DNA from 2 places in the Paraburkholderia sp. BL23I1N1 genome. Region 1 is predicted to be linked to the other one. Evidence: riboswitches for the same ligand, from Rfam matches in the RefSeq annotation. Region 1 holds a riboswitch; the other holds the start of a gene.

Evidence for each region. Region 1 has a riboswitch for glycine ahead of B0G76_RS25635 (D-amino acid dehydrogenase). Riboswitches for the same ligand answer to the same signal wherever they lie in the genome.
Region 2: it holds a riboswitch for glycine, as region 1 does, so the genes downstream of both, gcvT (glycine cleavage system aminomethyltransferase GcvT) here and B0G76_RS25635 (D-amino acid dehydrogenase) in region 1, are expected to answer to the same signal.

Annotation. Positions count from the first base shown of each region.
Region 1 is NZ_RAPV01000001.1:5,489,826-5,505,175, forward strand. Features, by position in the region: gene B0G76_RS25625 (HAD family hydrolase) at 1-81, shown strand, start outside; gene B0G76_RS44085 (hypothetical protein) at 104-229, opposite strand; gene B0G76_RS44090 (hypothetical protein) at 552-674, shown strand; gene B0G76_RS42535 (hypothetical protein) at 706-912, shown strand; gene B0G76_RS25630 (BON domain-containing protein) at 1,015-1,287, opposite strand; gene B0G76_RS25635 (D-amino acid dehydrogenase) at 1,424-2,635, opposite strand; glycine riboswitch at 2,810-2,903, opposite strand; gene B0G76_RS25640 (LysE family translocator) at 3,088-3,720, shown strand; gene B0G76_RS25645 (GNAT family N-acetyltransferase) at 3,830-4,357, opposite strand; gene B0G76_RS25650 (helix-turn-helix domain-containing protein) at 4,370-4,942, opposite strand; gene B0G76_RS25655 (YceH family protein) at 5,180-5,884, shown strand; gene B0G76_RS25660 (MipA/OmpV family protein) at 5,932-6,735, opposite strand; gene B0G76_RS25665 (carboxylesterase) at 6,831-7,718, opposite strand; gene B0G76_RS25670 (DUF4118 domain-containing protein) at 7,722-8,492, opposite strand; gene B0G76_RS25675 (SLATT domain-containing protein) at 8,931-9,449, opposite strand; gene B0G76_RS25680 (acyl-CoA dehydrogenase family protein) at 9,523-10,776, opposite strand; gene B0G76_RS25685 (rod shape-determining protein) at 10,903-11,946, opposite strand; gene B0G76_RS25690 (hypothetical protein) at 12,069-12,431, opposite strand; gene B0G76_RS25695 (GNAT family N-acetyltransferase) at 12,756-13,928, shown strand; gene B0G76_RS25700 (heavy metal response regulator transcription factor) at 13,988-14,665, shown strand; gene B0G76_RS25705 (heavy metal sensor histidine kinase) at 14,665-15,350, shown strand, end outside.
Region 2 is NZ_RAPV01000002.1:277,503-292,852, reverse strand. Features, by position in the region: gene B0G76_RS33965 (hypothetical protein) at 1-13, shown strand, start outside; gene B0G76_RS33960 (hypothetical protein) at 22-642, shown strand; gene B0G76_RS33955 (thiamine pyrophosphate-binding protein) at 746-2,464, opposite strand; gene B0G76_RS33950 (L-serine ammonia-lyase) at 2,681-4,069, opposite strand; gene B0G76_RS33945 (alginate lyase family protein) at 4,098-5,231, opposite strand; gene gcvP (aminomethyl-transferring glycine dehydrogenase) at 5,348-8,278, opposite strand; gene gcvH (glycine cleavage system protein GcvH) at 8,373-8,753, opposite strand; gene gcvT (glycine cleavage system aminomethyltransferase GcvT) at 8,819-9,937, opposite strand; glycine riboswitch at 10,018-10,189, opposite strand; glycine riboswitch at 10,223-10,324, opposite strand; gene B0G76_RS33925 (hypothetical protein) at 10,468-10,821, opposite strand; gene B0G76_RS33920 (oxidoreductase) at 11,026-12,075, opposite strand; gene B0G76_RS33915 (UvrD-helicase domain-containing protein) at 12,359-14,458, shown strand; gene B0G76_RS33910 (hypothetical protein) at 14,598-15,176, shown strand; gene B0G76_RS33905 (cytochrome c5 family protein) at 15,287-15,350, opposite strand, start outside.

The DNA of each region.
Region 1 (15,350 bases):
GTGACGATCGAGCGGATTGGGGAGCTCGCCGATATCGACGTCAATATGCTTCTGAGCGGCGGGACGGCAGGGGGCGCTTAGGTTTTCCGCCTTCCGAGGCCCGTCAGGCCGGCCCCAGCAGTTTCACCAGCAAGCCGAACACGCCCACCAGAACGGCCACGCCGGCGCACAACAGCACGAGCGAGAGAGCAAGAATCAGAGGCGTTTTGAGGCGGCTGGGTGTCGACATGGTGGCCGTTCCGGCAATGGGCGAGCAGGGCAAAACGCGCCAGATGCGGTCCGCCGTCGCGCATTTAGCATGAAGAGCTTAATCGTAATCACTTAATGCTCGCTTAAAGTCGAGCGCAAGATCGGCGGCCTCGGCCGCGCCAACGGCTTTACGGCCCACCGCTCCAATGGCTTACAGACACAGCGGTCAATTGAGCGCATGATCCTTGCTTAGGGCTTGTCGCAACCCGGTTCGCTCAAAAGCAGTCGCGCGCGCAATCGGATGCCCGCCCTCATGTCGCAGGCGATCAAGCGCTGTGCGGCCGGCGGGCCAAGGAAAAATCATGACATCCGCAATCCGGGGCATCGTGGCGGGCATGGCGCTGATGTTAGGCGCTTCGATATACCTGCGTCAGCTTCGTCTCCTACACCGTCCGGACCGTCGCTGGACCGGCAAGAAACGTTGATTCGTTCCACATCCTCGAAAAGGGAGGCACCATGTCATCAATACCTTCTCCGAAACGTTCGGCGTCGCCGTTGCGTCAGGCCGATTCGCCGGCCGCCGTGCGCGACCGGCGCGCCGAACTTGGCCGTGCCGATGAAGCGCGCGCCGAACAACGTGAACGCGACGACGCGCGCAACGACCCCAATGCGAGCAAATGGCGCTACCAGCCACCAAAGCGGAACGAGAAAGAGGAGGCGTAGAGCCTTGAGCTGAACACCAACGAAGCTGCTGTCAACATTCAGTCGAAGGGGTGCTAACCAACGTTCGGGCAGGCAATCGGATCGACCGCTTCCCAACTGATGCTATTGCGCTTTGATCGTGGTGTGGTCGACGACGCCTGCTACGCCAAACAGGCGGGTGACGTCCTGGAGTGCCGCGGTTCTTTGCTGGTCACGGTGAAGTTCACCCAGCAGCGTGATGCGACCGTGGGAGACTTTGACCTTGATGGCGTTCTGGGGAACAGCCGCGTCCCACGCTAACCGCGTTTTGGCTTCGGCGGCGATTTGGCCGTCGGTCAGGCGCGTGCTGCCCGCGATATTGCCTGCTCTGTGCGCAGCCGGGCGGGATTTTGGCATGTGGGCTCCATCGAGCTGCCGGGGTTAGAGAACACTAACAGATGCGGGTGGTTTTGCCTTTGGCCGGGCCCATGGACACCAATCTCTGACAGGCCCGGTGTCCTTGCGGACACCGGGCCTGCGGCGAAAAAATCGCCTACTGAATCGCCCCCGCCAAAACTTGCGCCGTCGCTGCCGACAACGTCCACCCCAAATGCCCATGCCCGGTGTTATAAAAAACGCCGCGCCGTTTCCCGCGCCCAACCTTCGGCAACATACTCGGCAACATAGGCCGCAACCCCGCCCATGGAATCACCTTCGAAGTCGACACGTCAGGAAAATAGCGCCTCGTCCAATCCACCAGCGGTGCAATCCGATCCGCGCGGATATCCCGGTTGAACCCATTGATCTCCGCCGTACCGGCAACCCGGAACCGATCCACACCGAGCCGGCTCGTCACGATCTTCGCGCTATCGTCGAGCAGACTCACCCAGGGCGCCTGCTGCTGACTGACTTCATCGTCGAGACAGACGGTGATCGAATAGCCCTTCACCGGGTACACGTTGACGTGATCGCCGAGCATGGCCGCAAAGTCCCGGCTCTTCACGCCGGCACACACCACGATCTGCTCAAACGCAAACTGTTGCGGTTCGCCAGCCAGATTCACGCTCAGCGAGAATCGCCCCTCAGCAGGCTGCTCGATCGCCGTAATCTCCGCGTCGTAATGAAACTCCACGCCGTGCCGCACGCACGCATCGGCAAGCCCGCGCGTGAACTTGTGAATATCGCCGGTCGAATCCGACGGCGTAAAGAACCCGCCGAAAAAATCGCCCTGCAGCGTGGGCTCGATCGCGTGCAATTCGCTCGACGTCACTGGATTGCGATCCAGGCCGCCTTCGTGCAGCATTTCATTCACCTTGCTCGCCGCGTCGAATTCCTTGCGTGTCTTGTAGATGTGCAAGATGCCGCGCCGCTCCAGATCGAAGTCGATCCCCTCGCGCTCGGCAATCGAAAACAGATGCTCGCGCGCGGCAATCGCGAGCCGCACCGTTTCGACGGTGTTCGCGCGATAGCGCGGAATCTGACGTAGAAACTCGCCCATCCACGAATACTTGTGCCACGTGGGCATCGGATTGAGCAGCAGCGGGGCGTCGCGCGTGAGCATCCAGCGCAGGCCCTTCAACACGGTGGCCGCGCTGTTCCAGACTTCGGCATTGCTGGCGGACAACTGGCCACCGTTGGCGAACGAGGTCTCCATCGCAGCATAGCGATGACGTTCGAACACGGTGACGTCGTGGCCGCGCTGCGCCAGGGCGTGAGCAGTCGTGACGCCGGTAATGCCGGCGCCGATAATGGCGATTCGTGACATGACATGATCCAGAGTAGTTGAGCATCACCGGTGTCGATTTCATTTCGAAACCGGCGTCGATGCCCCATCTGTCCATGTACCTGAGAGTTTCTTCCCGTGAGCCTACGCGCGCGATGCAAGCGGTATGCAGGGAATCCCCTTCGGTGGGCGCGCACGGCGCCGCTCTCCAGATGTTCCAGCTGCGCGGTCCTTTTGCCTGAGAGTTTCCGGGGCGGTTGCTCCGTCGGCGTCGTCACAACCCTCTGACGATCTCTCCCGCGCTGCATTGCAGAACGGCTCGACGATACCGGGCAAAAAACTTCCTCGCAAGTGTTTCCTGTAACATTTCCTGTGAAGCCGCGCGCAATGCCCATTTTTTATGTGCGGATTTATGCCCGGATTAAAGGCTTGAATTGGCGGCATCGGCTATATTTGGCGGCACTGCCCGACTTCAATTCACAGAGGAGACCGCCGTGCCCGCTGCCACAACGTTGCTCGCCTTCGCCCTTGTCTCGCTCGGCATGGTGCTCACGCCCGGCCCGAACATGATTTATCTGATCTCGCGATCGCTTTGCCAGGGGCGGCGTGCCGGGCTAGTGTCGCTTGGCGGCGTCGCGCTCGGCTACGTGTTCTACATGTTTTGCGCGGCGTTCGGCATCACGGCGCTGCTGTTGACGGTGCCCTACGCGTACGACGCGTTGCGTTTCGGCGGCGCGCTTTATCTCCTGTACCTGGCGTGGCAGGCGGTCAAGCCGGGTGGCCGCTCGCCGTTCCAGGTGCGCGACCTGCCACACGACAGCCGCCGTAAGCTCTTCACGATGGGCCTCATCACGAACCTCGCGAATCCGAAGATCGCCGTGATGTATCTGTCGCTGCTGCCGCAATTCATTTCGCCGTCGCATGGCAGCGTGCTGACGCAATCGATCGCGCTTGGTTGCGTGCAGATCGTGATCGCCGTCACGATCAATGCGCTGATTGCCAGCATGGCGGGTTCGATCGCCGGGTTTCTCGCCGGGCGGCCGGTGTGGCTGCTGGTGCAACGCTGGCTGATGGGCACCGTGCTTGCCGGTCTGGCCGTGCGGATCGCGTTCGATGCGCGCCGCTAAAGCATGCTAAAGCGCAGATTGAAGACTCGCCTGAGTCTTCATCGCGGGCTTCCTGATTGCGTATCGTCCGCTTTGAGCATGCATCACGGGCGGCCCACTGGCGCCGCACTCAGAGCGTCTTGTACATGATCGTGGTCGAATCAAGCCGCTCCTCCAGCGTGTCGCGGCAAAACTGCGGGATCACACCAACAGCCTGGTAACCCAGCGCGGCATAAAGCGGCTCGGCCTTGTCGCCGGTGCGCGTATCGAGCGTCAGCAGACTGCGCTGCAACTGGTGCGCACGGCGCTCCAGTTCCGTCATCAGCGCTTTGGCGATGCCCTGGCGGCGCAACGCGGGGCGGACCAGCAGCTTGCGCACCTCGGCGCGGTGACGCTGGTTCGGCATGGTGTCGTAGTCCAGTTGCACAGTGCCGGCGATCGACTCGCCATGGCACGCGACGAGCAACACGAGCCCACCTGCGCGCAGCGACGGCAGCACCTTGCCGCTCCAGAACGCTTCACTCTCTTCGACGCTATACGGCAGGACAAAACCGACGCTCGCGCCGTCATGGACGCAGGCATGCAGCAGCGCGCCGAGTTCGGGCAGATGGCGAACGAGGTCGTCGGCGGAAAAGCTCGTGATGGCGGTTGCGCTCATGGTGGCTCGAACTCAGACAATGAAGAGGAGGTAGCGGGCCGCGCTGTGCGCGGGCGTGACGAAAGCACTGGGACCGAACAACTGGTAGCGTAGACAGTCGCCGGGTTGCAGGTCGTGGCTCCGGCCGTCGACGGTGATCTGCAATTGCCCTTCGAGCAGGATCAGATGATGTTCGAGGCCGGCTCTCGGCGACGCGTCGTACGTGATCCGCGCGCCGGCATCGAGTTCGCACTCCAGCGCCTCGCCGCTCAACGCCTGGGCCGGTGGCGACACGGAGCGGCGCCGGAAGCAGACGCTCGTGTCGGTCCAGACGGTTTGTGCCTCGCGCGGCACCAGCGGCGCAAAGTCTTCTTCCACCATGTGCATGAGGCGCGACATCGGCAAGCCGTAGGCGACGCAAAGCTTGCCCAGTACGCTCGCCGTGGGGCTCACGGCGGCGTTTTCGAGGCGCGACAGGGTGGCGCGGCTGATGTTGCTGAGCTTCGCGAGATCGTCGAGGGACCAGTTGCGCTCGGCGCGCAACGCGCGCAGACGCTGGGCGATGCGACGGTCGATGACGTTGTCGTCAGGTTGTGTTTTTTTCATATTCGGGAAATTATCTCGAATATGGAAATTCGTCAACGGCGCAAAAAATGCGGATGCCGACGTGTGGACGTGTTCGGGGCGCACCAGACCATGGCGGAGATAGGTGCACCGCGAGCGACCGGGGCGTTTATCATAGTGGCCACAATCCAAAACCTGCCGCCCGGCTATGCAACAGGGCTGTGCATCGATCAGGCACACCTTCCACGAGACCCGGCGGCGCCTGCCGCGACATCCTCTATGAACTCCACTCCCGACGCTGTTTCCCGTCCCTCCATCCGTGCGTTGACTTTGCTTGAAGGGCGCGTGCTGGGCGTGCTGGTCGAAAAACAGCACACTGTGCCGGACAGTTATCCGCTTTCATTGAACGCGCTGACTTTGGGCTGCAATCAGAAGACCGGCCGCGCCCCCGTGATGAACGCGACCGAAGCCGAAGTGCTTACCGCCGTCGACGGATTGAAGCGCCTGAGCCTGGTGATGGAGGGCAGCAGCAGCCGCGTGCCGCGCTTCGAGCACAACATGAACCGGGTATTAGGCTTGCCGAGCCAGTCGGCTGCCTTGCTCACCACCTTGCTGTTGCGCGGCCCGCAGACCGCGGCCGAGTTGCGCCTGAACAGCGCGCGCCTGCATGGATTTGCCGACATCTCGTCAGTCGAGGCGTTTCTCGACGAACTGGCTGCCAACGATCCGTCGCGGGTAGTGAAGCTGGCCCGCACGCCGGGCGAGCGCGAAAATCGCTGGATGCATCTGCTATGCGGTGAGGTCAGCGCAAGCGAGCTTGCCCAGCCGGGCGAGGAAGATGAGGCGGTGCCGTTGTCGGCGTTCGAGGCGATAAAGGCTGAACAGAAGCGGCTTGCCGATGAGGTGAGCCGGCTTCAGGCAGTGGTGCGGCGCATGGCCGCTGAATTGGGAATGGAAGTTGAAGAGCCTGGTGCAGGCGGTTGAAGCATTCCTGGTTTTTCGCGCGCTGCGAACGCGCGAAAAACCGGAAGCTAGAACTTGTAGTTTACCGAAGCGAGCGTATTGAGCTCGAATCTTTTTTCGGTAATCGGGCTATTTGCCGCGTCATGCACAAGCCGCCCGAACGTAGCCGAGACCGACCCGTTCCAGTGTTTGGAAAAGTCGTAAGTCACCATGGCGTTCATATGGACGTCCCGCACGCCGGCACTCGTGCTGTACGTGGGCAATCCTGACGCAGCGCTCTGCTGCTCCGACACGCCGAAGAACGTCCGTGTATACGTCCCGTTCGCCCAGGTAAAGCCTGGGCCCACCGAGAACAACCAGCCGCCAACCGGCGCGGAAGCCACGAAATCCGTGCTGACCGTGGTGCCCTGATGATGCCCGGCGATATCCTGGTACAACGCCACCGACCCGGTAAACGCCCACCACGTGTAGTCGGCGAAAAGCTTCAGTTTCGGGCCGCCATATACGTTGCCCAGTCCATGCAGGCGCGGATCGTCGGACTCCTTGCGAGTCTGGAAGTCGAAACTCAACGCGGCGCCTACGTGATAGGCCGGACCGCGCAGCACGTTGACGCCAAGCACGTCGGGGCCCTGCGAGAAAATCCGGTCGTCGTACGAAATGTCCAGCGCGGGAAACGGGAATACGGTCAACTGCCGCGATCCCGGGTACTTGGGCGTGATCACCACGCCGGGTCCCACGCCGATTTTCCATTTGCTCTCGGTGGCAGCGCCTGTGCCCGTGCTCGCGTCTGTCGTCGCGTTCGGATTTGCATCGTCGGCGTAGGCAGCGCGCGCTGTGCAAAGGCCAAGTGCAGCGGCGAGCAGGAGCGCCATGCGTGCGGATTGACCATGCCTGAGCGTGGAAGGCCGCGACGCGCGTGCGGTGGGCTGGCGCTGGCCTTGGCTGTTTCTCAGCGTGGTAAGCGCCGTCATGCGCGCTCCTTGCCCAGCGCCGCGAGTTGTCTGAGGCGTCGCGCCAGGGCTTTCGAAACGACCTGTTGCTTGCCGCTGTCGTCGCCGCTGTGGGCTGCTTCGCTCTCGCGCAAAAATAGCGCGGTTTCACGCGCGACGATTTCGCGCTCGTTGTCCGACGTAATCATGTGATACGAATCATCCAGCCAGATTGTTCGTAAAAAGGCAGTGTCGATATTCGCGGCGACAAAGCGGGCGTTGCGGGGGCTCGACGTCTCATCGTCGATCGCGTGGACAATCAGGCAATCGGTTTTGATGTCGCGCACCTGAGTGCGCACGCTCGCGGCGAGGCGGCTCGCCTGGTGCAATGCCGGCAACGAAATCGTCGACGGGCCGACTTCGCTGAAGTCGCTGCGCTGCATCGCGCGGGCAATCTTCGCCCTGAGCGCCTCGTTGCGCAAACCGAACGGCGCTTCCTCGCGGTAGCGCCAGCGTTTGCGCATCGGCGTGAAGTACGCCCAGTTGAGCACGAAACGATACCAGGGGATTGCCCAGCCGTCGTAAGAGAGCGTCAGCGACAACAGCACGAGCGAGCGCGCCTTGGGACGACGATGCGCCAGCGCCAGCGCTAACGCCGCACCGATTGACAGCCCGCAGATCGAGACATGTGTGAAGCGCGCGGCGAGCGCGTCGTACTCGCGCATGGCGGCCTCGAGCCAGGCCTCCATCGCCGTTTCTTCGGAGCCTGCGCTGTAGCCCGGCAGGACCGGTGCGCAGGTGGTGAAGCCTTCGGCGTTCAGATAGCGTGCGAGAAAACGTAATTCGAGCGGCGAGCTCGACAGTCCGTGCAGCATCAACACGGCATGATTGTCGCCGGGTAAGAAGAGACTCGTTGGCTGGCTCATGGATCAGGCCCCGATCCGCAGCACGAGGAACTCGCCGGCATGGGTAGTGAACCGTTCGCACACGCACTCGGTCAGTCTCGACGTACCGTCGCCGCTTTTCAGATGCACGCGATGACTCCCGGGCCACAGCGACTTGCTGAGCCGCTGGATGTCGTCGGAATCGACATCGGCGAAGCGCGGGCCCGGTGCAATCTCGTTGGGCAGACGGGGCAGCACACCTTGCGGTTTGATGTCGTCCACCTGTTGCAGCGCGTTGCGCTCGAGCGCCTGAATGAAAATAAAGGTCTTGTGATGGTGCGAGAGATGGCGCAGCAGACGGTGTGTTTCGTCGACGGCGCGGCGTGCGAGCATGCGTTCGTTGTCGTGACGCAGCAGCATTTCATAGCGCGACTGGGCGACCGATGCGATCAGCTCCGCACGAAACTGCGAGCGGCGCAGGCGTTCGATCAATATGATGACGAGCAGCGTCACCAGCGGGTACGAGACGAGCAGAAGCAGGTCGGCGCGGTCGAATACGGCGATGCTTGCGTACGGCGGGACGAACAGGTAGTCGGCGATACAGAGGCCGAACAGCATGACCGTGAGCGCCGGAGCCAGCCCGCAAAAATACTCGACCAATGCCGCCGCGATACAGAACGCGGTGCCCGGCATGATCGGTCCGAGAAATGGATGGAGCAACATGCGCACCCCACTGGCGATCGCCAATGCGGCGGCCGCGGTGAGCCAGACGCGTGTTCCCCGTGGTGCCCAACGACGGGCGTTTTGGACTTCCATGATCTTTTTTTTAGGGAGCGATTGCGCTTCCCGATTGAGTGTGGCAAGGCGCTTTAAAGCGCAGGTCGGACAATACCATAGTCGGGCAGACGCTAAAGCCCGAAAAGAGGTCAATACCGGCAGGCCGGGCGGCATATCGTGCTTCGAATGCCCGATGGAAAAACCAGTCCGAAAATAGGGGTATTCTGCCCGGCGAGCAGTGTGCAGGCAGTCTGCTTAAGCGACCCTTAAATGGCTGGAAGCGGCTTCTACCGGACCGTCAGCCGCCTCGCCCGGACCCGCGGTCGAGCGCCGCTTCCGAACTGCATGGGCAAATGACTCGCCGCCGCGTTCCGCGAATGGTCGTGCACATACATCAGCGGCCACGTTGCTTCAATTGAAGTTAAGCCAATTTACAACTGACACAGAACACTTACGACGCCCCCGCGTTCTGACCGCTTAGGCATCGCGACTTCGCCGCAGCTCATCGGACAGCGTTCGTTGCGTGCGATAAAAGACGCGCGGCGGCACGTTCGGTGAATCTTCGGCGAGCCGGTCGAGTTCGTCGCGGATCGCGGTGAGATAGTGGCCGTCGCGCGCGTCGGCGTCACCGGCAAAGATCGCTTCCAGCCTGCGACGTACAGCGCCATAGCGCGCACCGGCCGCGCGATGCTTTTCCGCACGCTCCGCGTATCTGAGGAAAGTTTGCAGTGCGGCGGAGACCGCCGCTGCCACGCTCACGAAGCCCACGAAAATCCTGAGCGCCGGCGAGACGGTGGCTGAACTCAACGACGCAAACACCGCTGTGCCCACAAAGGCAGTCAATACGGTGACCAGCCAGCCGACGCTGCGGTCCCGCGCGGACAGCAGGTCGGCCATGTCGTAGTGACTCATCTGGGATTCGCGCGCGCGGCGGATCCACTTGAGCAAAAGCTGGTCTTCGTCGACCGGGGGCTCGTAGGCAGTCGGGTTCTTCATGTCGCTCGTCGGGGCTGTCCAGTATCGCAAGCGTAGTGCATGCGCTTGACGATACTGTGCCACAGGCGAGCGCTCAACTGGACGCGCTGGTATTCACGCTAAACCGCTCGTTATGCGCGTTGCCGTTCAGATAGAAGTCACCGATTGCCGCTTCGCGGATGATCGCCGGATTGTGCGACGCCAGCACGCGCGCATTGCGCCAGTAGCGATCGAAACGGCGCGTCTCGCTGGTGGCCGTTGCGCCGCCCACTTCGAACAGCAGGGTTGCTGCCTGCAGTGTCTGCTCGATAACAATCTGCTGCGCCTGGAAGGTATGGATGTCCAGGTGGATATAGGTTTGCTCGTCGGTACGGCCTTCCTGCCGCGCGACTGACACCGCATCGATTGCATGGGCGAGCGCCGCGCTGATGCTCTGCGTGGAGTAAGCCAGGCTAGCGAGTCGGCCGGCGACGCGATGGACCAGCGGATTGTCGCGCGGGCTCGATTCACCTGGGATACCGAAGGTTCTTGTTTTGCTCTGCGTGAACGCCACCGCATCACGCAACGCTGCGCGGCTGATCCCCGCCAGGTTCGCGACGTGCAGCGCCTGGTAGTACGCGGTCAGGAGGCTGTTGCGGCGTGGTTCGGCGGCGCTATAGCGGCGATACAGATTGTCGAGGGAGACCGGCACATGGTCGAAACGCGCCGTACCGCTGCCGGTGAGGCGCTGCCCGAAGCCATCCCAGTCGTCGATCCGGGCGAGACCGGGCGCATCGCTCCTGACGAGTACGCGCACGTCGCTTTGCCCGTCGTGTGCGGTGACGTCGACCCAGTCCGCGTAGAGCGTGCCGGTGGCGTAGTACTTCTCGCCATCGAGATGCCACGCGCCGTTGGTTTCGGTGAGGCGCACGCTGTTGCGGGTGGCGCCGGTGCGCTCGGACACGGCGCCGCCGATGATCTGGCCTTGGGCAATGCGCGTGAGCCAGCGGTCGCGCAGCGGTTCGTCGTTGCTTTCCAGCAGCGATTCGATGAAGCCGCCGTGCACGCGCAGGATTTGCGGCAGGTTCGAGTCTGCTTCGCCAAGACGCGTGACTAACGCGAGGAACGCTGTGAACGTGACGCCTTCGCCGCCGTAGCGCTTTGGCACGCGCAGTTTGGTGTAGCCGGCTTCGCGCAACCATTCCACCGGAGCGTAGGGGAGCTCGCGATGCTGTTCGCGGTGAACGGCGCCCTCGGCGATGCGGGCGAATACAGGTGCGAAACGACGGGTTAGTTCGTCGTCAGCAAAGAGGGTTGCTGCATCCGCGGTTGGGTGATTCTGGTCTGGGGGCGAATTGGGTGCTGGCATAAGTTCTCCTTGGCGGGGCCGCAAGCTGAGAACGGTACGGCAGGCAGAGGGGTGCCAGCAACCAAGTATTTGGTCGATTCTTAGAAGATGTAGCGAAATGGTTTTTTTGCCTGCGCGGCGCTACGCTCACTCGTAGGAGAACGCCCCGCCGAACTTATCCATCCGCTCCAGCGCCATCCCCGAGCCGCGCACCACACAGGTCAGCGGCGCCTCGGCCACGAACACCGGCAGGCCGGTTTCTTCCGCGAGAAGACGGTCCAGATCGCGCAGCAACGCGCCGCCGCCCGCGAGCATGATGCCGCGCTCGGCGATGTCGGCGCCCAGTTCCGGCGGTGTCTGTTCCAGCGCGATCTTCACCGCCGAGATGATCTGATTCAGCGGATCGGTGAGCGCTTCGAGAATCTCGTTGCTGGACACCGTGAAGCTGCGTGGAATGCCTTCGGACATGTTGCGGCCCTTGACCTCCATCTCCCTGATTTCGGAGCCCGGAAACGCGGAGCCGATTTCCTTCTTGATCGCTTCGGCGGTCTGTTCGCCGATCAGCATCCCGTAGTTGCGGCGAATGTAGTTGACGATCGCGTCGTCGAACTTGTCGCCGCCCACGCGCACCGAGCCTTTATAGACAACGCCGCCAAGCGAGATTACGCCCACTTCGGTCGTGCCACCGCCGATATCGACCACCATCGAGCCCGTGGCCTCGGAGACGGGCAACCCGGAGCCGGTGGCCGCGGCCATTGGCTCTTCGATCAGATAGACCTGCGAGGCGCCGGCGCTATGCGCGGCTTCCTTGATCGCGCGGCGCTCGACCTGGGTCGAGCCGCACGGCACGCAGATGATGATGCGCGGCGACGGCGCGAACATTCGCGATTCGTGCGCCATCTGGATGAAGCGCTTGATCATCTGCTGGGTGATGTTGAAGTCGGCGATCACGCCGTCCTTCATCGGGCGAATCGCCTCGATATTGCCCGGCACCTTGCCGAGCATCTGTTTCGCTTCCTTGCCGACGGCCAGAATGATCTTCTTGCCGTTCGGGCCGCCTTCCTGACGAATCGAGACCACGGAGGGTTCGTCCAGCACGATGCCCTTGCCACGCATATAGATCAGGGTGTTCGACGTGCCGAGGTCGATTGCCAGGTCGTTGGAAAAATAGCCGCGCAGAAAACCGAACATGCAAATTCCTGTCTCGCTGATGCCGGGCGCGTAAGCGCGCCGCTCGGGAATGCCGCCCGGAGGCGGCAGGCGACCAGGTGGCGGTCGGGAGAGAGGGAAGAATAACAGCTTCGGGCGGGGGACTACCTGGGCGGGCGTGCTCGCAGCGAATTATCGGCCTGCCATTTGATGCGTTCGCAATTGCTTTTGACCCGCGCCGCGAATTCCGGCGGGGAGTTGAGTTGCAGCGAGCGCATCTGGATCGCATCGCTATCCCCGCGCCGCCAACCCGCCTGCCAGCGGCTATCGAACTGGCTGGCTTCGGCGAAAATCGTTCTCAGTTTCTCCTTGTACTGCTCCACGTCCTGCGCGGATTCTCCGCAGAATTCCCGGACAAAGTGGGCACGCTGGCCCGCGGCTTCCGCTCTGGCGTTGGCGCTGTCCTCGCTGGCTAACGCGGGCCGTGGCTGTGCCAGTAGCAGAAGCGATAAAAGCAGCATCGGCATCGGCGCCCGTGTAAGCAGGGCAGAGTGGCAAGACCGGTTTTTATACACGTTTAGCTCCTTGTGGCCGTCCTCCGGCGCCGCAACAAATTGGGCGAGTGCTGGCGCTTATATTTCCGTGTCGTGACAGTGTCCGGGTGGCGCCCCGGCACGCTGCCACACCGTTTAAAACGGCGCTTTCAGCGTGCGCCGCCGCACACACCGTAACAACGCCTGGGTGCATGCTCGGTGCATGTGTTTCAGTCCACGCCAGCGTCTTGCGCGCGCCTTGTTTCGCATCGACCGGCATGAGGACAAAGCACACCGCTCGGCTTCATGTGAGGCGATATGAACGAGGCAACACCGGCGACGCAGACGACACAGATCACTCGTCGCTACGACATCATCAGCGACGAGGCGGAATTCTGGGCCTTGCAGGCAGAATGGGACACGTTGTGGTCGAAGGCAACCGGCTACTACTACCAGTCGTTCAGCTTTTGCTGGCTTTCGTGGAAACTCGTAGCGAAGCCGCTTGGCCACAGGCTCAGATGCATCGTGTGCCGGGAAGACGGGCAACTGGTCATGATCTGGCCGCTCGAAACCTACCGGCGCTGGCTCTGGACGTATCTCGTCCCGCTCGGACCTGAAGGCGGCGACTACTCGAGTGTGCTGGTGGAAAACAGCGCATCTTCGCCGGCCGTGATCGCGGGCGCGTGGGATGCCGCGCAGCAGCACTGCGGCGCCGATTTTATCCGCGTGCAGTTTGTGCGTGACACGCTGCATCTGTACCGGCTCGCGACGCAGGCGCGCAGGGTGATGTTTGCCAAACCGCACAGCGCGTCTGCCGTGGCGTTGCGCAGCGAGAGCAGCTGGGACCAGTATTGCCAGACGCTAGGCACGCTGTTCGGCAAACGGCCCGGCACCTTCACGAAACGCCTCTCCAAGCAAGGCAAGGTCGCCGTGCGCATCGTCGACCCCGTCGACGAAAGCGAAACCGTGTCCATCATCGCGTGGATGTTCCGCTGCAAACGCCTGTGGAGCGAGCGGGTCGGCAAACGCAACCCATGGATCGATTCGGCTGAGTTCGAGTGCTTTCTCGGCAAGCTGATCTACTCGCCCGACGTGCCCTCAATGGCGCGTCTGATCGTGGTCACGGTGGATGAAACGCCGGTTGCCGGCATCATCGTCAGTCTCGGCAACCCTTGCGCGAGCGCGATCTTTGCGGGTTACGACCCGTTCTACAGCAAATGCTGCCCTGGTTTGATCGCGGTGGAGCAATGCGTCAAATGGGCCTTCGAGAACGGCTTCGACCTGGACTTCGGCGTGGGAACGGAGCGCTTCAAGTCGTACTGGTCCCGCGGGGAAGCATCCACCGCGTGGACCGTGCAGACCATCAACTCGCAGTGGGGCCTGCTGGCGATTGGCGGGCGGGGCCTGCTGCGCGAGTTCATCGCCCGCGTGAAGCGTCTGCGCCATGAAGGGGTTGGATCGCCGTCCACAGCCAACATTACCGGATCGTAATCACCGTCCGCTCTGCTTGCCGGTATGATTTAAGGCTCAAGCACAGCGGAGCACTCCCCATGCGAATCCTGGTGATCGAGGACGAGCTCAAAACAGCGGCTTACCTGAAGAAAGGCCTGGAAGAATCCGGCTACGCGGTCGATGTCGCGAACGACGGTCCACAAGGGCTCATTCTCGCGCAGGAAGAAGAATACGACGTGATCGTGCTCGACGTGATGCTGCCCGGCATGGACGGCTGGACCGTCGTCAAGACCCTGCGCAGCACGCGTACCACGCCGGTGCTGTTCCTCACGGCCCGCGACGACGTCGACGACCGCGTGCGCGGCCTCGAACTCGGTGCGGACGATTACCTCGTCAAGCCCTTCGCGTTTGTCGAATTGCTGGCCCGCGTGCGTACGTTGGCGCGCCGTGGGCCGCCGCGCGAAAGCGAACTGATCAAGGTGGGCGACCTGGAAATGGACGTCAATCGCCGGCGCGTGAAACGCGGCGGCACGCGTATCGATCTCACGCCGCGCGAGTTTTCGCTTTTGCAGTTGCTGGCGCGCCGCCAGGGCGAAGTACTAACCCGCACGCAGATTGCGTCTTATGTGTGGGACATGAATTTCGACAGCGACACCAATGTCGTCGAGGTCGCGATCCGCCGGCTGCGCACCAAGATCGACGATAACTTTCCGGTCAAACTGATCCATACCGTGCGCGGCGTCGGCTACGTGCTCGAACTGAAGGATGCCGCCTGATGCAGGGCCGCTCGCTTGCCGCGACGCTTGCGCTTGCCTTCGGTGTCACCACGCTCGCGGTCTTCGTGCTCGTCGGGAGTTTTCTGTACCTTGCGCTCGACAAGCAGATCAAGATGCAGGACGACCTCGACATTGTGCTGGCGGCTCGCCATGCGCGGCGGCTTGCCCAGGAACTCGATTCGGCGAAAGGGATTCGCGAACACGCTGAGCGCTTGACCAGCACCGTGCTGGGCAATCGGACGATGTCGATGGAGGTGTTCGATCCCGATGGACGCATGGCGATCGAGCACAACGCCGGGGAGACTTTCGCGACGCCGGCTGGCACGGCAAACAGTGCTGCGTCTACGGTGTCAAACGCGCCTGATGCTTCCGTTGCACTCAGTGCGGCAAGCGAAACGAGTGAAGCGAACGAAGCAGGCGAAGCGGGCGATGTAGGCGATGTAGGCGGTCTCGAGGATCCCGGCGAAGCGGATAAAGCCGGCGGCGTCGAGACCATCGCCGCGTTGCCGCCGCTCACGCGCGTTCCCGCTTCGGCACGCATTACCGATGCCGACATCGGCGCCTGGAGCGGCCGCAACGGCACGCCGATCCGCGGCATTCTCGCGGACGCGCGGTTGCGCAACGGCGACACGGCGACCGTGCTGATCGCGCGCAACATGGGCGACCGCTGGCGGCTGCTCGACCG
Region 2 (15,350 bases), on a different contig from region 1:
CGTGCACCAGTGAGTGAAGCCATGAAGATCAAACTTTACGAAGAAGGCGAGAAGAGCAAGGCAATCTGTCATCGTTGCAAGCAGCTTGTGAGTACGACCTTTGCGCGGCGTGACGTGCCTTTCAGCGACGGCAAAGGTGAGGTGAAGAATATTCTCGCGACGGTGTGCGACGTCTGCGACCACGTGGTGGCTGTTCCAGCGCAATCCACGCCGGCCATTCGCGAAGCGCGGCAGAAGGAAGTCAGGCCGATCGAGGCACAACTGCCCGCCATTTATCTGGATATTCTCGACCTGGCGGCTTATATGGTCGACAACGCGAGCTCGACCGAGTTTCGGAAGGTGCTCATGACGCTCTATCTGCATCGTTTTGCATCCGGCGAATATCCGCGGGCACGGCTGATCGAGGCGCATAAGTCAGCGACTGAGCGCTTCAAGGAGCGGCGCGGCGCTGCACGGCGACGACTTTCGATGAAGGTGACGCCACGCATCGCCGAGGACATCAAGATGCTGATGCACGAGACAACCATGAGTCAGACAGAGGTCATCAAGTCTGTGATCTATCAAATCCAATCCGACGTGATCGAATCTCACAAGCCTGCGCTGATGAAAGAGCTTGGGGCTTTGTCGGTCATATACGCTTAAGCCACGGGCTCGGTGGGTACAAAAAAGCCCTGCGGTTCACTTGAACCGTAGGGCTTTCTCTTGTGTGCTTTTCGCTATGCATGCCGGCCGCAAGGCAACTTCATTACTCCCCTCGGAGCTTCCTCCCCTGCTCCCGAATCTGCTCTAACGTCGCGCCCGGCGTGCTCGCCTCCTGCGGCATGCGAATCTCGATCACCGCTGCACGCTTCGCTTCTATCGAGCGTTGCAATGCAGGCAGAAAATCCTCAGTCCGCTCCACGATCTCTCCGTGCGCGCCGAACGATCTCGCGAACGCCGCGAAGTCAGGATTCGTGAGACCGGTGCCGTGTACGCGATTCGGATAGTGCCGTTCCTGATGCATCCGGATCGTGCCGAAGTGGTTGTTGTTCACGACGATGAAGATCACATGCAAGTCGTACTGCATCGCCGTCGCCAGTTCTTGCGCGGCCATCATGAAACAGCCGTCGCCAGCTAATGCGACGACTGCGCGTTGCGGATACAGCGACTTCGCCGCAATCGCCGCTGGTACACCGTAGCCCATCGCGCCACTGGTCGGCGCAAGCTGCGAGCGGAAATGTCGATACGAGAAATGCCGATGCAGCCACGTGGCGTAGTTGCCCGCACCGTTTGTGAGGATCGCGTCTTCCGGCAGATGCGCGCGCAATTGCTGGATCACTTCGCCCATTTGCACGTCGCCGGGAATCTGACGCGGCTTGCGCCAGTCGAGATACGCCTGGTGCGCTTCTTCCGCCGCGCCGGTCCATGCGAGCTTCTCGGAAGACGGCTTTAATGCCGCAAGCAGTGCCGCAAGTTCTGGCATGCCGGAGACGATCGGCAAGTCCGCCGCGTACACGCGGCCAAGTTCCTCCGCGCCTTGATGCACGTGCACCAGTATTTGCTTCGTCTTTGGAATATCGAGCAGCGTGTAGCCATTCGTCGTTGCTTCGCCCAATCGCGGGCCAAGCGTAAGCAGGAGATCCGCATCGCGGATACGTTGAGCAAGCTCCGGATTGATACCAAGGCCGACATCGCCCGCGTAGTTCGGATGCTCGTTGTCGAGCGTGTCCTGGAAGCGGAACGCGAGGCCGATCGGCAATTGCCAATTCTCGACAAAGCGTTGCAGGTCGGCACATGCCGCAGGCGTCCAACCACTGCCGCCAGCGATCACCATCGGTCGTTGCGCGGCTTCCAGCAATCGGCGCAACTCTTCCATTTGCGCCGCGGAAGGCGACGCCGCCACGCGCTTATACCGCGGCGCACCGGCAACGGCTTCGCACGCATCGCTCAACACATCTTCCGGCAACGACAACACGACCGGCCCCGGACGCCCCGACGTCGCCGTGTGAAATGCATGGCTCAGATATTCGGGAATGCGCTTCGGGTCGTCGATTTGCGCGACCCACTTGGCCATCTGACCGAACATGCGCCGATAGTCGATTTCCTGGAAGGCCTCGCGGTCGAGATGCTCGCGCGCGCATTGACCGATCAGCAGGATCATTGGCGTTGAGTCCTGAAACGCGGTGTGCACGCCGATCGATGCATGCGTCGCGCCGGGTCCGCGCGTCACGATCGCGACGCCCGGACGTCCTGTCAATTTGCCGACGGCTTCAGCCATGTTCGCGGCTGCCGCTTCGTGCCGGCAGACGATGGTCTGGATGTGGTCCGTTTCGTCGTGCAGCGAATCGAGCACGGCGAGAAAGCTCTCGCCGGGCACGCAGAAAACACGTTCGACGCCGTGCGTCAGCAAGGCATCGACAACGAGACGCGCGCCGGTGGTTTGGGCGGCAGGAGAAGCGGAAACGGGAGCATTCGGCAGCGACATTGCGATGAAGCCTCCAGATGGTGCATGGGTGCGATCGGATGTTGCCGCATCGGCTTGAAAGGCGCCGATGGGCGCTTCGACAGCTTACGCCGACAACGCGGCCGATGTCACGGCGCAGCCCAACCTTCCCATCTGCCGATAGCGAACGCGAAAACGGAAACGAAAGCGAAAACGCGGGCCGAAGCCCGCGTCATCAATCGCTTTGGAACGCAGCGTTCAGCACTCGACAATATTCACCGCCAACCCACCGCGCGACGTTTCCTTGTACTTCGTCTTCATATCCGCGCCGGTCTGCATCATCGTCTTGATCACGGAGTCCAGCGAGACGTAATGCGTACCGTCACCGCGTAGCGCCATACGCGCTGCATTCACGGCCTTCACCGAGCCCATTGCATTGCGCTCGATACACGGAATCTGCACCATTCCGCCGACCGGATCGCACGTGAGTCCGAGGTTATGCTCCATGCCGATCTCGGCAGCATTCTCGACTTGCTCAGGCGTGCCGCCCATCACCGCCGCGAGCGCACCCGCGGCCATCGAGCAGGCCACGCCGACCTCGCCCTGGCACCCCACTTCCGCGCCCGAAATCGACGCGTTCAGCTTGTACAGAATGCCGATTGCCGCGGCCGTCAGCAGGAAGTCGATCACGCCTTGCTGATTCGAGCCCGGCATGAAACGCGTGTAGTAATGCAGCACCGCCGGAATGATGCCGGCCGCGCCATTGGTCGGCGCCGTGACCACGCGCCCGCCCGCCGCGTTTTCTTCGTTCACGGCGATGGCGTAGAGATTGATCCAGTCGACCATCGACAGCGGATCGCGCAGCGCCAGCTCAGGATTACTCGACAAGGCGCGATACAACTGTGGCGCGCGACGCTTCACCTGGAACGGACCGGGCAAAGTACCGTCCGCATCCGGATTGTTGATGCCGCAACCGCGCGACACGCACGATTGCATCACGTCCCAGATCTTCATCAAGCCCGCGCGCGTTTCTTCTTCCGTGTGCCAGACGCGTTCGTTGTCCCACATCAATTGCGCGATGCTCTTGCCGGTCGATTTGCACAGCGCGAGCAATTCGTTGCCGCTGCGGAACGAATGCGGCAATTGTTCGACGGCACTCAGCACCTTCGTATTCGGCGCGCCCGCCGTCACCACAAAACCGCCGCCCACCGATAGATACGTCGACTCGCGCAGCGTCTCGCCCTGCGCGTCGAACGCACGCAGCTTCAGGCCGTTCGGATGCTCCGATAGCGCCTGGCGATAAAACGAAATGTGATCTTTTTGCACGAACGGCACGTCGTGCGTGCCGAGCAAGGCGAGCTTGCGCGACGCCTTCACCGCTTCCAGCCGTTGCGCGATCGTGTCCGGATCGACCGTGTCGGGCGCGTCGCCCATCAACCCGAGCATCACGCCGCGATCCGTGCCGTGCCCCTTGCCGGTCGCGCCGAGCGAACCGTACAGATCCACTTTCACCGATGCCGTCGCCGCAAGCAGCCCGTCGCGTTCGAGCCCTTGCGCGAACATCAGCGCGGCGCGCATCGGCCCGACCGTATGCGAGCTGGACGGACCAATGCCGATCTTGAAGAGGTCGAACACGCTGACTGCCATTTACTGCTCCCTGCTGATAAAAGTAAGTTTAGCGCGCTGGCAGCGGTAAGCACACGGCGAGCCACGCGGGCGGCGTCGGTGCGAGCTGCAGCGCGATCGGCGTATAGCGTCCGTCGAGACGCGCCGCCAGGTGAAACAGTTCCGTCGCGTTTTTCGGATCCCATTGACCCGAATAGCCGGGCAAACCGGCCTCGCGACGTTTGGCATCGAACGGAACGTTCGAATGCACGAATTCTTCATGCGTCTTGCTGCCGTCCGCGTACGGCGTGAGCCAGTTCAGCGCGGCCGCCAGTGAGGCGCCATTCGTCCCCTTCTCCGGCAACCAGTTGCGGTTGTGGCGGCGCGCGGCGAGCGCGGCGGTCACGAGCGGCTGCAGGTCGTAGGTGACGTAATGCAAGGCGTCACGCTCGGCGAAGTCCACCGTCGAGCCGTCCGGTGCGATGTTGTCGCCGATATGTTCGTCGAACAAACGCTGCGCCGCGTTGATCATCTTGCGGTTATCCAGCGTGAACGCGGCCATCGCGATCAGCTTGATCCGGTGGCTCTGCCAGTTGTTCTTGAACGTGCCGGTGAGCGGCCGCGGCCGCGCGTCGATTTGCGCGATATAGCCGCTCGCAAGCTTCGTCAGGAACGCCATCGATGCATTGCGCGTCTTCACCGGCAACGCGCTTGCGGTCATGTCATAGGCGAGGATCAGGCCTTCGAAACGGGTTTCGTCGATCGGATTGAAACTGGGTTGATAAGTCGTGACCCACGCATACAGCAAGCGGTCGACCAGCTTCAGATAGCGATCGTCGCTGGTTGCGCGCCAGGCGAGCGCGGCGTCGCGCAACAGATCGAGATCCTTCTCCGCCTCGACGCTTTGATCGTAGATGCCCTCGTGCGGCAGCGTGCCTTCGGTATGCAGTTTCGCCACGGCATGCGGCGGGTCGTTCAGATGCGCCTGCACATTGCTCACCAGTGCCTTGACGCCGGGATCGGCGTTCGTGCGCTCGCTGGTTTGCAGCGCGGGCGCCGCACAAAAATTCATCGCGGCTTGCGCCTGCCGCAGCGGCAGCAGCAGCACCGCTGCGCCTGCCAACAGTAGCGCGCAGGCCTGTTGCCACGTCTGGACTCGCCTTGTTTCGGTCCGGCTTTGCATCAATCGCACCTTTCGCGCCATGCGAAACTCCTCGTTTGGCTGATTCGGTGTGTGATGTTAGCCGTTTGCGGACACAAGCGACAGAACCGCGCAACGCCTGCTTACAACCTTCAGGCGATGCGCGGTCAAGGCCGGACTTACTCGTAGTCGGCGATCGGTACGCAGGAGCAGAACAGATTGCGGTCGCCGTACACGTTGTCCGCACGGCCGACTGGCGGCCAGTACTTCTTCGCGATCAGTGTGGGCAGCGGATACGCGGCGGTTTCGCGCGCATACGCATGCTTCCATTCGTTCGCGATGACCACCGCCGCCGTATGCGGTGCATGCTTGAGCGGATTGTCTTCGCGGTCCGAACGGCCTTCTTCCACCGCGCGAATTTCCTCGCGGATCGCGATCATCGCTTCGATGAAGCGGTCGAGTTCTTCCTTCGATTCCGATTCGGTCGGCTCGACCATCAGCGTGCCCGGCACCGGGAAGCTCATGGTCGGTGCGTGGAAGCCGTAGTCGGCGAGACGCTTGGCGACGTCGTCGACGGTGATGCCGCTGGTTTCCTTGATCGGGCGCAGATCGAGAATGCACTCGTGTGCGACCAGTCCGCCGGGGCCCGAGTACAGCACCGGATAATGCGGCGCGAGTTTGTTCGCGACGTAGTTGGCGTTGAGGATCGCGGTTTCCGTGGCGGCCGTGAGGTTCTTCGCACCCATCATCGCGATGTACATCCACGAAATTGGCAGGATCGAGGCGGAACCGTACGGTGCGCCCGACACAGCGCCGATACCGTTCGGCGCGCGTTCGTAGCCCGTTGCAAGCTGATTCGGCAGGAATTGCGCGAGATGCGCGCCGACGGCGACCGGACCGACGCCCGGTCCGCCGCCGCCGTGCGGAATACAGAAGGTCTTGTGCAGGTTCAGGTGCGAGACGTCGCCGCCGAACTGGCCCGGGGCGCACAGGCCGACCATGGCGTTCATGTTCGCGCCGTCCACGTAGACCTGGCCACCGTGCGCGTGCACGATCTCGCAGATTTCGCGGACGTTCGCTTCGAACACGCCGTGCGTGGACGGGTACGTGATCATGATCGCCGCGAGCTTCTCAGCGTGCTGAGCGGCCTTCTTCTTCAGGTCTTCGATATCGACGTTGCCTTGCGCGTCGCACGCCACCACGACCACTTGCATGCCGGCCATTTGCGCCGACGCCGGGTTCGTGCCGTGCGCCGAAGCGGGAATCAGGCAGACATTGCGATGCGCTTCGCCGCGCGACGCGTGGTAAGCGTGGATGATCAACAGACCCGCGTACTCGCCTTGCGAGCCGGCGTTCGGTTGCAGCGAGACAGCTGCATAGCCGGTGGCCGCGATCAGCATCTGTTCGAGCTGATCGATCATTTCGCGGTAACCGACGGTTTGCTCAGCCGGTGCGAACGGGTGAATCTGACCGAATTCGGGCCACGTGACCGGCAGCATTTCCGAGGTCGCGTTCAGCTTCATCGTGCACGAACCGAGCGGGATCATCGAGCGATCGAGCGCGAGGTCCTTGTCCGACAGGCTGCGCAGATAGCGCAGCATTTCCGTTTCAGAATGATGACGGTTGAACACGTGGTGCGTGAGGTACGCGCTGGTGCGTTCAAGCGCGGCGGGCACAGTGCTCTCTGCGGGAAGCGCCGCATCGAGCGCGTCGATTTGCGCGACTTCGTCGACAAATGCCGCTTGGGCGAACGCCGCGAGCAGATCGGCCAGATCGCTGCGCGTGGTGGTTTCGTCGATCGAGATGCCGACGCGCGTGTCGCTCACGCGGCGCAGATTGATGCGCTTGGCCGTCGCAGCGTCATGCAGTGCCTGGGTGCGTGCACCGGTTTCGAACGTGAGCGTGTCGAAGAACGTGTCGTTGACCAGCGTGTAGCCGAGCTTCTTCGCGCCGGCGGCCAGCAACGCGGCGATACGGTTCACACGCAGCGCGATCGTCTTCAGACCGTGCGGGCCGTGATAGACGGCGTACATGCTGGCCATGATCGCGAGCAGCGCCTGCGCGGTACACACGTTCGAGGTCGCCTTCTCGCGGCGGATATGCTGCTCACGCGTTTGCAGCGCGAGACGCAGCGCCGGATTGCCCTGTGCGTCGACGGTCACGCCAACGAGCCGGCCCGGCATCTGACGCTTGAATTCGTCGCGCACGGCGAGGTAAGCCGCGTGCGGGCCGCCGAAACCGACCGGCACGCCGAAACGCTGCGTGTTGCCGACGGCCACGTCCGCGCCCCATTCGCCCGGCGGCGTCAAAACGGTCAGCGCGAGCAGGTCGGCGGCGACCACCACGTGGCCGCCCGCAGCGTGGATCGCGTCAGCGAGCGCGCGGTAGTCGCGCACGTCGCCGTTCACGCCCGGGTATTGCAGCAGCACGCCGAACGCATTCGCGTTCGCGGCTTCCGCTGCCGGACCCACTTTCACTTCGATGCCGACCGGCGTGGCGCGCGTCTTCACCACTTCGATGGTTTGCGGCAGCACGTCGTCGGCGACGTAGAACACGTTCGACTTCGGCTTGCCGACGCGTTGCAGCAGCGTCATCGCCTCAGCGGCGGCGGTGGCTTCGTCGAGCAGCGAAGCGTTCGAAATCGCCAGACCCGTCAGGTCGACGATCATCTGCTGGAAATTCAGTAGCGCTTCCAGACGGCCCTGCGAGATTTCCGGCTGGTACGGCGTGTACGCGGTGTACCACGCCGGATTTTCCAGCACGTTACGCAGGATCACCGCTGGCGTGTGCGCGTTGTAGTAGCCCTGCCCGATGTACGAGCGGAACACCTGGTTCTTGTCCGCCAGCTCACGCAGCGCGGCGAGCGCTTCGGCCTCGCTCTTCGGCTGCACGAAGGGGCCGAGCGGCAGTGCTTCGCTGCGGCGGATCGTTTTCGGAATGACGGCGTCGATCAGCGCGGCGCGCGACGCGAAGCCGAGGGCTTCGAGCATTGCGTGCTGGTCGGCCGAATCCGGGCCGATGTGCCGTTCAGCGAAGGCGTCGTGCACTTCGAGCGCGGCGAGCGAGAGAGGAGTGCGGTTCATCAGACGATCCGGGTGTTCGAGCTTCATGAGGTGTTCCTGCCGGTGCGGGCGTCCGTTCGATGATCGAATCGGACGCGCCGCGCCTGTCGGGTTTAAACGTAATGGTGCAACGTGCGGCGAATCAGGCGCCGATCGACTTCGAGTACGCGTCCGCGTCGATCAGGCGATCCAGCAATGCGTCCGCGGCCGGCTTGATCTTGAAGAGCCAGTTCTCGTACGGCGCGCTGTTCACGCCGTCCGGGGTGTCGGCGACGGCCGGGTTCGCTTCGATCACTTCGCCCGAAACCGGCGCGTAGATATCCGAGGCGGCTTTCACCGACTCGATCACGGCAACGGTTTCGCCCGCGCTCACGGTCTTGCCCAGTTCCTGGACTTCGAAGAAGACGATGTCGCCGAGCGCTTCCTGCGCGTGGTCGGTGATACCGACCGTCAGCGTGCCGTCCGCTTCGGTGCGGACCCACTCGTGCGATTCGGTGTATTTCAGATCGGCCGGGATGCTCATCGGATGCTCCTATGCGGTGTGATTCGTTAAAAACTTAAAAGTGGACTGACGCACGCGCCGGCTGCTTAAACAGCGAGCACCTTGCCGTTGCGTACGAACGGCAGTTTTACCACGCTTGCGGGAACGTTTTTGTCACGAATCTGGACGTGAACGGTGTCGCCCGGTTGCACGCCTTTCGGCACACGTGCAAAGGCGATTGATTCCTGCATGGTCGGGGAAAAAGTGCCGCTGGTGATTTCGCCTTCGCCCTGCGGCGTGACGACTTTCTGATGAGCGCGCAGCACGCCAGCCGCCTTGCCGTTGTCCTTCAGCAGGATCAGACCGACGAACGCGGCCTGCGAGCCGTCGGCCTCGAGCTTGCCTTTGCCGACGAAGTCGCGCGGCGACGTCAGATCGACGGTCCAGGCGAGGCCGGCGTCGAGCGGCGAGACGTTGTCGTCCATATCCTGGCCGTACAGGTTCATACCGGCTTCGAGGCGCAGCGTGTCGCGCGCGCCAAGACCCGCCGGGCGAACGCCTTGCGCTTGCAACGCGTTCCACAGTGCGACGACGTGATTCGCCGGGACGATGATTTCGAAGCCGTCTTCGCCGGTGTAGCCGGTGCGGGCGACGGTGAGTTCGCCGAACGGCGTGCCTTCGACGCGCGCGGCGTTGAACGGCTTCAAGGCTTCCGTGGCGGCGCGTGCGGCCGGGACGGTTTGCCAGACTTTTTCGCGGGCGTTCGGGCCTTGCACGGCGACGATCGCGTAATCGCGGCGCGGCGTGATGGTCAGGCCGAAGCTGCCTTCGGCGTTGAGCTGGCCGAACCAGGCGATGTCTTTCTCGGCGGTGCCGGCGTTCACGACCACGCGGAAATGATTTTCGCCGAAGTAATAGACGATCAGATCGTCGATCACGCCGCCATTCGGGTTCAGCAGACAGGAGTAGAGCGCGCGGCCCGCCGTTTGCAGCTTGGCGACGTTGTTGGCCAGCGCGAATTCGAAGAAGGCGCGCACGCGCTCGCCGGTGAAGTCGACAACGCACATGTGCGAGACGTCGAACATGCCGGCGTCGGTGCGCACGGCGCGGTGTTCGTCGATCTGCGAGCCGTAGTTGACGGGCATGTCCCAGCCGCCGAAATCGACCATACGGGCGTTGAGCGCACGATGGGTGGCGTTGAGCGGGGTGTGTTTGAGTTCGGTCATGGGGCCTCAGGCGTCTCGCGAAACAAAAAAGGCCATGCGGCGCTACGCCTCGCGGCTAATGCCTGCGAGCGATTGCGTTGCATGACCCCTCTGTCCTCGATACCTGAGAGATTGCGCTGCCGTGCGATGTTGAAGCCGTCATCGCCACGGTGAAACGCGCGCCCCTTCGGTGGGCAGCCTGCCAGAATCTGCTCGATATACGTTCGACGTACGCGACGCAGACGGCTACTGCCGCTCTCCAGAGTGCGAAAAATCCATGTCTTGATGCTGCCTGGACGCGGGTTTTTCGACGCGGTCGGTCCTTTTGCCTGAGAGTTTGCGGGTATGCCCCTTCGGCGGCGCGGCCTGCGATTTTCTGCGGCCAGCACGCTCTCCCGACGCGTGCGGCGAATGTACGCGAGGGCCGGAGGCTTGTCAAATAAAGGCCCGTAACGGGTATGGCGGTTGGCGCTGCGGGCTCGCGGATATCAAAAAAAAAGCGCGGGACGTGATGCCCGCGCTGGTTTGCTTCAGTGCCTGAACCGGCGCGATTATTCGCCGATGGCGTGTGCCGCGTTGTCCAGTTCCTGGTTCAGCACGCGCTGTTCGTCGCCGGAAAGACCGCCGCCGTGTTGTGCCGCCATGTCGCGAGTTTCCTGACGGATCACGTCGAGGCGATGGTGCAACGCGCCGCCTTGCGGGGGCGGGTAGTAGCCTTGGTTGACGTGAGCGTCGATGCGGCGGCTCAGGTTGTCGATACGGCCGTTCACTTGGTTGAAGCGCTGATCCGCGATCTGCTGCGGGTTAGGGCGCGGCGCCGGCGCGGGTTGCTGGGGCGCCACCACGCAGGCGGCGAGGGAGCTGAGCAAGGCGCATGCTGCTACTGCGCGGACGATACGGGGCATGGACTCTCCGGAAGTCGTTGTCGTTGTGTGTGTGGTGCTACTGGGGTAGCAACGGATAGCCGGGGATTCGCGCTGACCGGGAAGGCGGGGTTATTTGTAACGTTATGTTCCTTTCGGGGTTGTCAGGCTTTTTGGCTTTGGCGGCGGCATGGTTCGCATGCCGCCGCCAGATAGTCAGAAAGCGCCCCGTAGGCAAACAGTCAGTCAGCGAATACGCTCGAACGGTAGCCGGGCGCCTTCTTCCGAGCTTCGGGCGGCAAGCTCGATAATCGTCATCACGTCGACCGCGTCCTGAGCGCTGACAGGGAACTTCACGCCGTTCTGAATCGAATCCGCCAAGGCAATATAGAAGCCGACATATTCGCCGTTGCGCGTAGGCACTTCCCGCTCCACTTCCTGACCGTCTTCGAGTACGCGCAGCACGCCCGCCGTGTTGTCTGCGCCGAACCCTTCGTCGCCAGGGCGCAGGCCCGCTTTCAACTGATCTTCCTGCGTATCGAGCCCGTATTTCACGTAGCTCCCCTGCGTGCCGTGAATCGCAAACCTCGGCGCGACGAGCGCGGTCAGCGCGCTTGCATGCAGCACCACTTCGAACTCGCCGTATCCCAGTTGGATATGCACGTAGTCCGGCGCGCTGGCCTGGTCGCGATGCGTCCGAACCGTCGCAGACACGGTCTGCGGTGCGCCGAACAATGCCAGCGCCTGATCGATCAGGTGCGGTCCGAGATCGAATAGCAAACCGCCGCCGCGCGAAGCTTCCTCGCGCCAGCGCTGCCGAACTTCCGGCCGGAAACGGTCGAAATGCGATTCGTATTGTGTGATGCGCCCCAGCTCTCTGCCGGCAAGCAGATCCCGCACGGTCAGAAAATCACCGTCCCAGCGGCGGTTGTGAAAGGGCACGAACAGCTTGCCCCGGGCGAGCGCGATGTTGGCGAGCGTATGGGCGTCGGCGGCGGTCAGCGTGACCGGCTTGTCGACCACCACGTGCTTGCCCGCCTCCAGCGTGCGGCGCGCCAGGTCGAAGTGCGTGTCGTTGGGCGTCGCGATCACAACACAGTCAATTTCTTCGAGCGCCAGCAGGGCGTCGAGATCGGCCACCACCTTTGCATGCGGGTAATCGGCCAGCGCGTGTTCGGGCTGACTCGTCGCGATGGCCGCGATGTTCGCGCGCCCGCAGTGCTCGATCACCGGCGCATGAAAGGTCGCGCCAGCAAAACCGTAACCCATCAATCCAATCTTCAGCGATACGGACATGCGTGTCTTCCTGCAAAAACGGCGCGCCGTTTTGCCACCGCGGCGACGGCGCGCAACGGCGTAATTGTGGCATGTCCCCAAGGCGGACTGTCAGCGTTGTCGAGGGCGGTTGTCGGCGATATCCGTGTTAACATCGCTCCTCTCGCGCGAAAGCGGAGCGAGCTGGAGCCCGCAGCACACGCGGCGCTGTTCCAGCTGCCGCCCCCGCGCAGCATGCCCCCGGGCCTTCGGTCTCGCGATTCCGCAACCAGGCGCCCTCAACCGCATTACCCATCCACAGACGATGTCCGCAGGCCTGAACCCCGCTCAAAATGAAGCGGTCCGTTATCTTGACGGTCCGTGTCTCGTGCTCGCCGGCGCAGGCAGCGGCAAGACGCGCGTGATCACGCAAAAAATCGCGCACCTGATCGAAGCCAAAGGCTTCGAGCCGCGCCACATCGCCGCCGTCACGTTCACGAACAAGGCCGCCCTGGAAATGCGCGAGCGCGTGGGCAAGCTGCTCGAAGGCAAGACGCTTACCACGCCCGGCAAGGAAGGCCGCAAAGTGCCCGTCAACCAGTTGACGGTCTGCACTTTCCATTCGCTCGGCGTGCAGATTCTGCGGCAGGAAGCGGAACACGTCGGCCTGAAGCCGCAGTTCTCGATCATGGATTCGGACGACTGCTTCGGCATGATCCAGGAGCAGGTCGGCTCGACGGACAAGGGCTTCATTCGCAAGATCCAGTCGATCATCTCGCTGTGGAAGAACGGCATGATCATGCCCGAGCAGGCGATCGCGATCGCCGCGAACGAGGACGAACATCAGGCTGCCATCGTCTACCGCAATTACGTGGCGACGCTGCATGCGTATCAGGCGGTCGATTTCGACGACCTGATCCGTCTGCCCGCCGAACTCTTCGAGAAGAACGAGCAGGTACGCGACCGCTGGCAGAACAAGCTGCGCTATCTTCTGATCGACGAGTATCAGGACACCAACGCGTGCCAGTACGAACTGGTGAAACTGCTGGCCGGTAAGCGCGCGGCCTTCACGGCGGTCGGCGACGACGATCAGGCCATCTATGGCTGGCGCGGCGCGACGCTCGAAAATCTCGGGCAGCTCAGCAAGGATTTTCCGAAGCTGCATCTGATCAAGCTCGAGCAGAACTACCGTTCGACGGTGCGTATCCTCACGGCCGCGAACAACGTGATCGCGAACAACCCGAAGCTGTTCGAAAAGAAGCTGTGGTCCGAACACGGCATGGGCGACACGATCACTGTCACACCGTGCAACGACGAAGAGCACGAGGCCGAGTCCGTCGTGTTCCGACTGTCCGCGCACAAGTTCGAGCGGCGCGCGAATTTCCGCGACTACGCGATCCTGTATCGCGGCAATTTTCAGGCGCGCATCTTTGAACAGGTGCTGCGTCGCGAGCGGATTCCGTATGTGCTGTCGGGCGGCCAGTCGTTCTTCGACAAAGCCGAGATCAAGGATATCTGCGCGTATTTGCGCCTGATCGCCAACGCGAACGACGACCCCGCGTTCATCCGCGCGATCACCACGCCGCGCCGCGGCGTCGGCAATACGACGCTCGAAGCGCTCGGCTCGTTTGCGGGCCAGGCGAAGGTGTCGTTGTTCGAAGCGGTGTACATGGGCGGCATCGAGGCCCGTTTGTCGCCGCGTCAGATTGAACCGATGCGCGTGTTCTGCGACTTCATGCAGCGCCTCACCGACCGCGCCGAGAAAGATGCCGCCGGCCCGCTGCTCGACGAACTGATGGACGCGATCCACTACGAAGCCTATCTGTACGACGCGTTCGACGAACGTCAGGCGCAGTCCAAGTGGCAGAACGTGCTCGAGTTCATGGAATGGTTGAAGCGCAAGGGCACCAAGGCTGAGCCCGCGGGCTCGGACGGTTCCGGGAATGGCGAAGCAACCGGCTACGACACCGCCGACGGCCTCGGCGACACCGGCAAGAATCTGCTCGGCCTGATCCAGACCGTGGCCCTGATGTCGATGCTCGAAGGCCGCGAAGAAGATCCGGATGCGGTGCGGCTCTCGACGGTTCACGCGTCGAAGGGGCTGGAGTATCCGCACGTATTTCTGGTCGGCGTTGAAGAAGGCATCATGCCGCACCGTGGCGGCCCCGACGACGAGCCGATCGACGACGCGCGCATCGAGGAAGAGCGGCGTCTGATGTACGTCGCGATCACGCGGGCGCAGCGCAGCCTGCATCTGAACTGGTGCAAGAAGCGCAAGCGCGCGCGCGAAACCGTGGTGTGCGAGCCGTCGCGCTTTATTCCCGAGATGCTGCTCGAGGATGCCCCGCCGCCGACGCCTGAAGAAGCGCCGATGTCGCCGAAAGACCGGCTCGCGAGTTTGAAGGCGTTGTTGCAGAAGCCTTGAGCGTTGGCGCGGCGCGGGTGCAAAACCCCGCGCACGTCAGGTGCATCGGCGGTTTTTCGTGAACGCGAGCTACAGTGGCACGGCCCGTTAATTGGACGTCGATTGCGCGTCTATCGGGCGCTACTCGGAGACCGCCCGCATGCCAACGCCGCCGCTCGCGCACTATCGCCGCGCGCTCGACACCTACATCGACGCAAAAGACAACACGCGTGCTGACCGCATTGCCGAAGCCTTTGCACCGGACGCGGTTCTCACCATTTCGCTCGCTACGTCGAATATCGCGTTTCCGGCGCGCACGGTCGGTAGCGATGCGATCGCGAAAACGCTCGTCAGTGATTTTGGCGCTCAGTACGCGCGGTGCCGCACTTACTACGTGTGTGATTCGCTGACGCTGGATAACGGCACGATCGACGCGTTGCCCTGGCTGGTGGTGATGCGCGAGAAGGCCACCGGCGCATTGCGCGTCGGCCACGGTGTGTATCGGTGGAGTTTCGACGCGACGCCGGCGGTCACGGGGTTTCATATCCACATCGCGCGCATGGACGTCGTGCCCGACGCCGACGGCGCATTGCTCGAAGCGTTGCAGGATGGGTTGAGCTATCCGTGGCTCGTACCCGCCGACTTGCACGCGCATTTTACGTCGCTCGCGCGAAGCACGCCGGCGCTGGCATTCGTCGAGGCGTTCAGCCGTCCTGCGCTTGCATCGGCGGGCACCTGACCTGACGGCGTATCGAGCGCTTGCACATGAAAAATCCCTGCCCGTGTCGCCACGGTGCAGGGATTTTTGTTTTGCAGCAGGCAACCGCCGGAAGCGGTCTCGGAAGCGCCTTATTTCGCCGCGCTGATCATGTAATCGACGGCGGCCTTCACGTCCGCATCTGAAGCGGTCGAA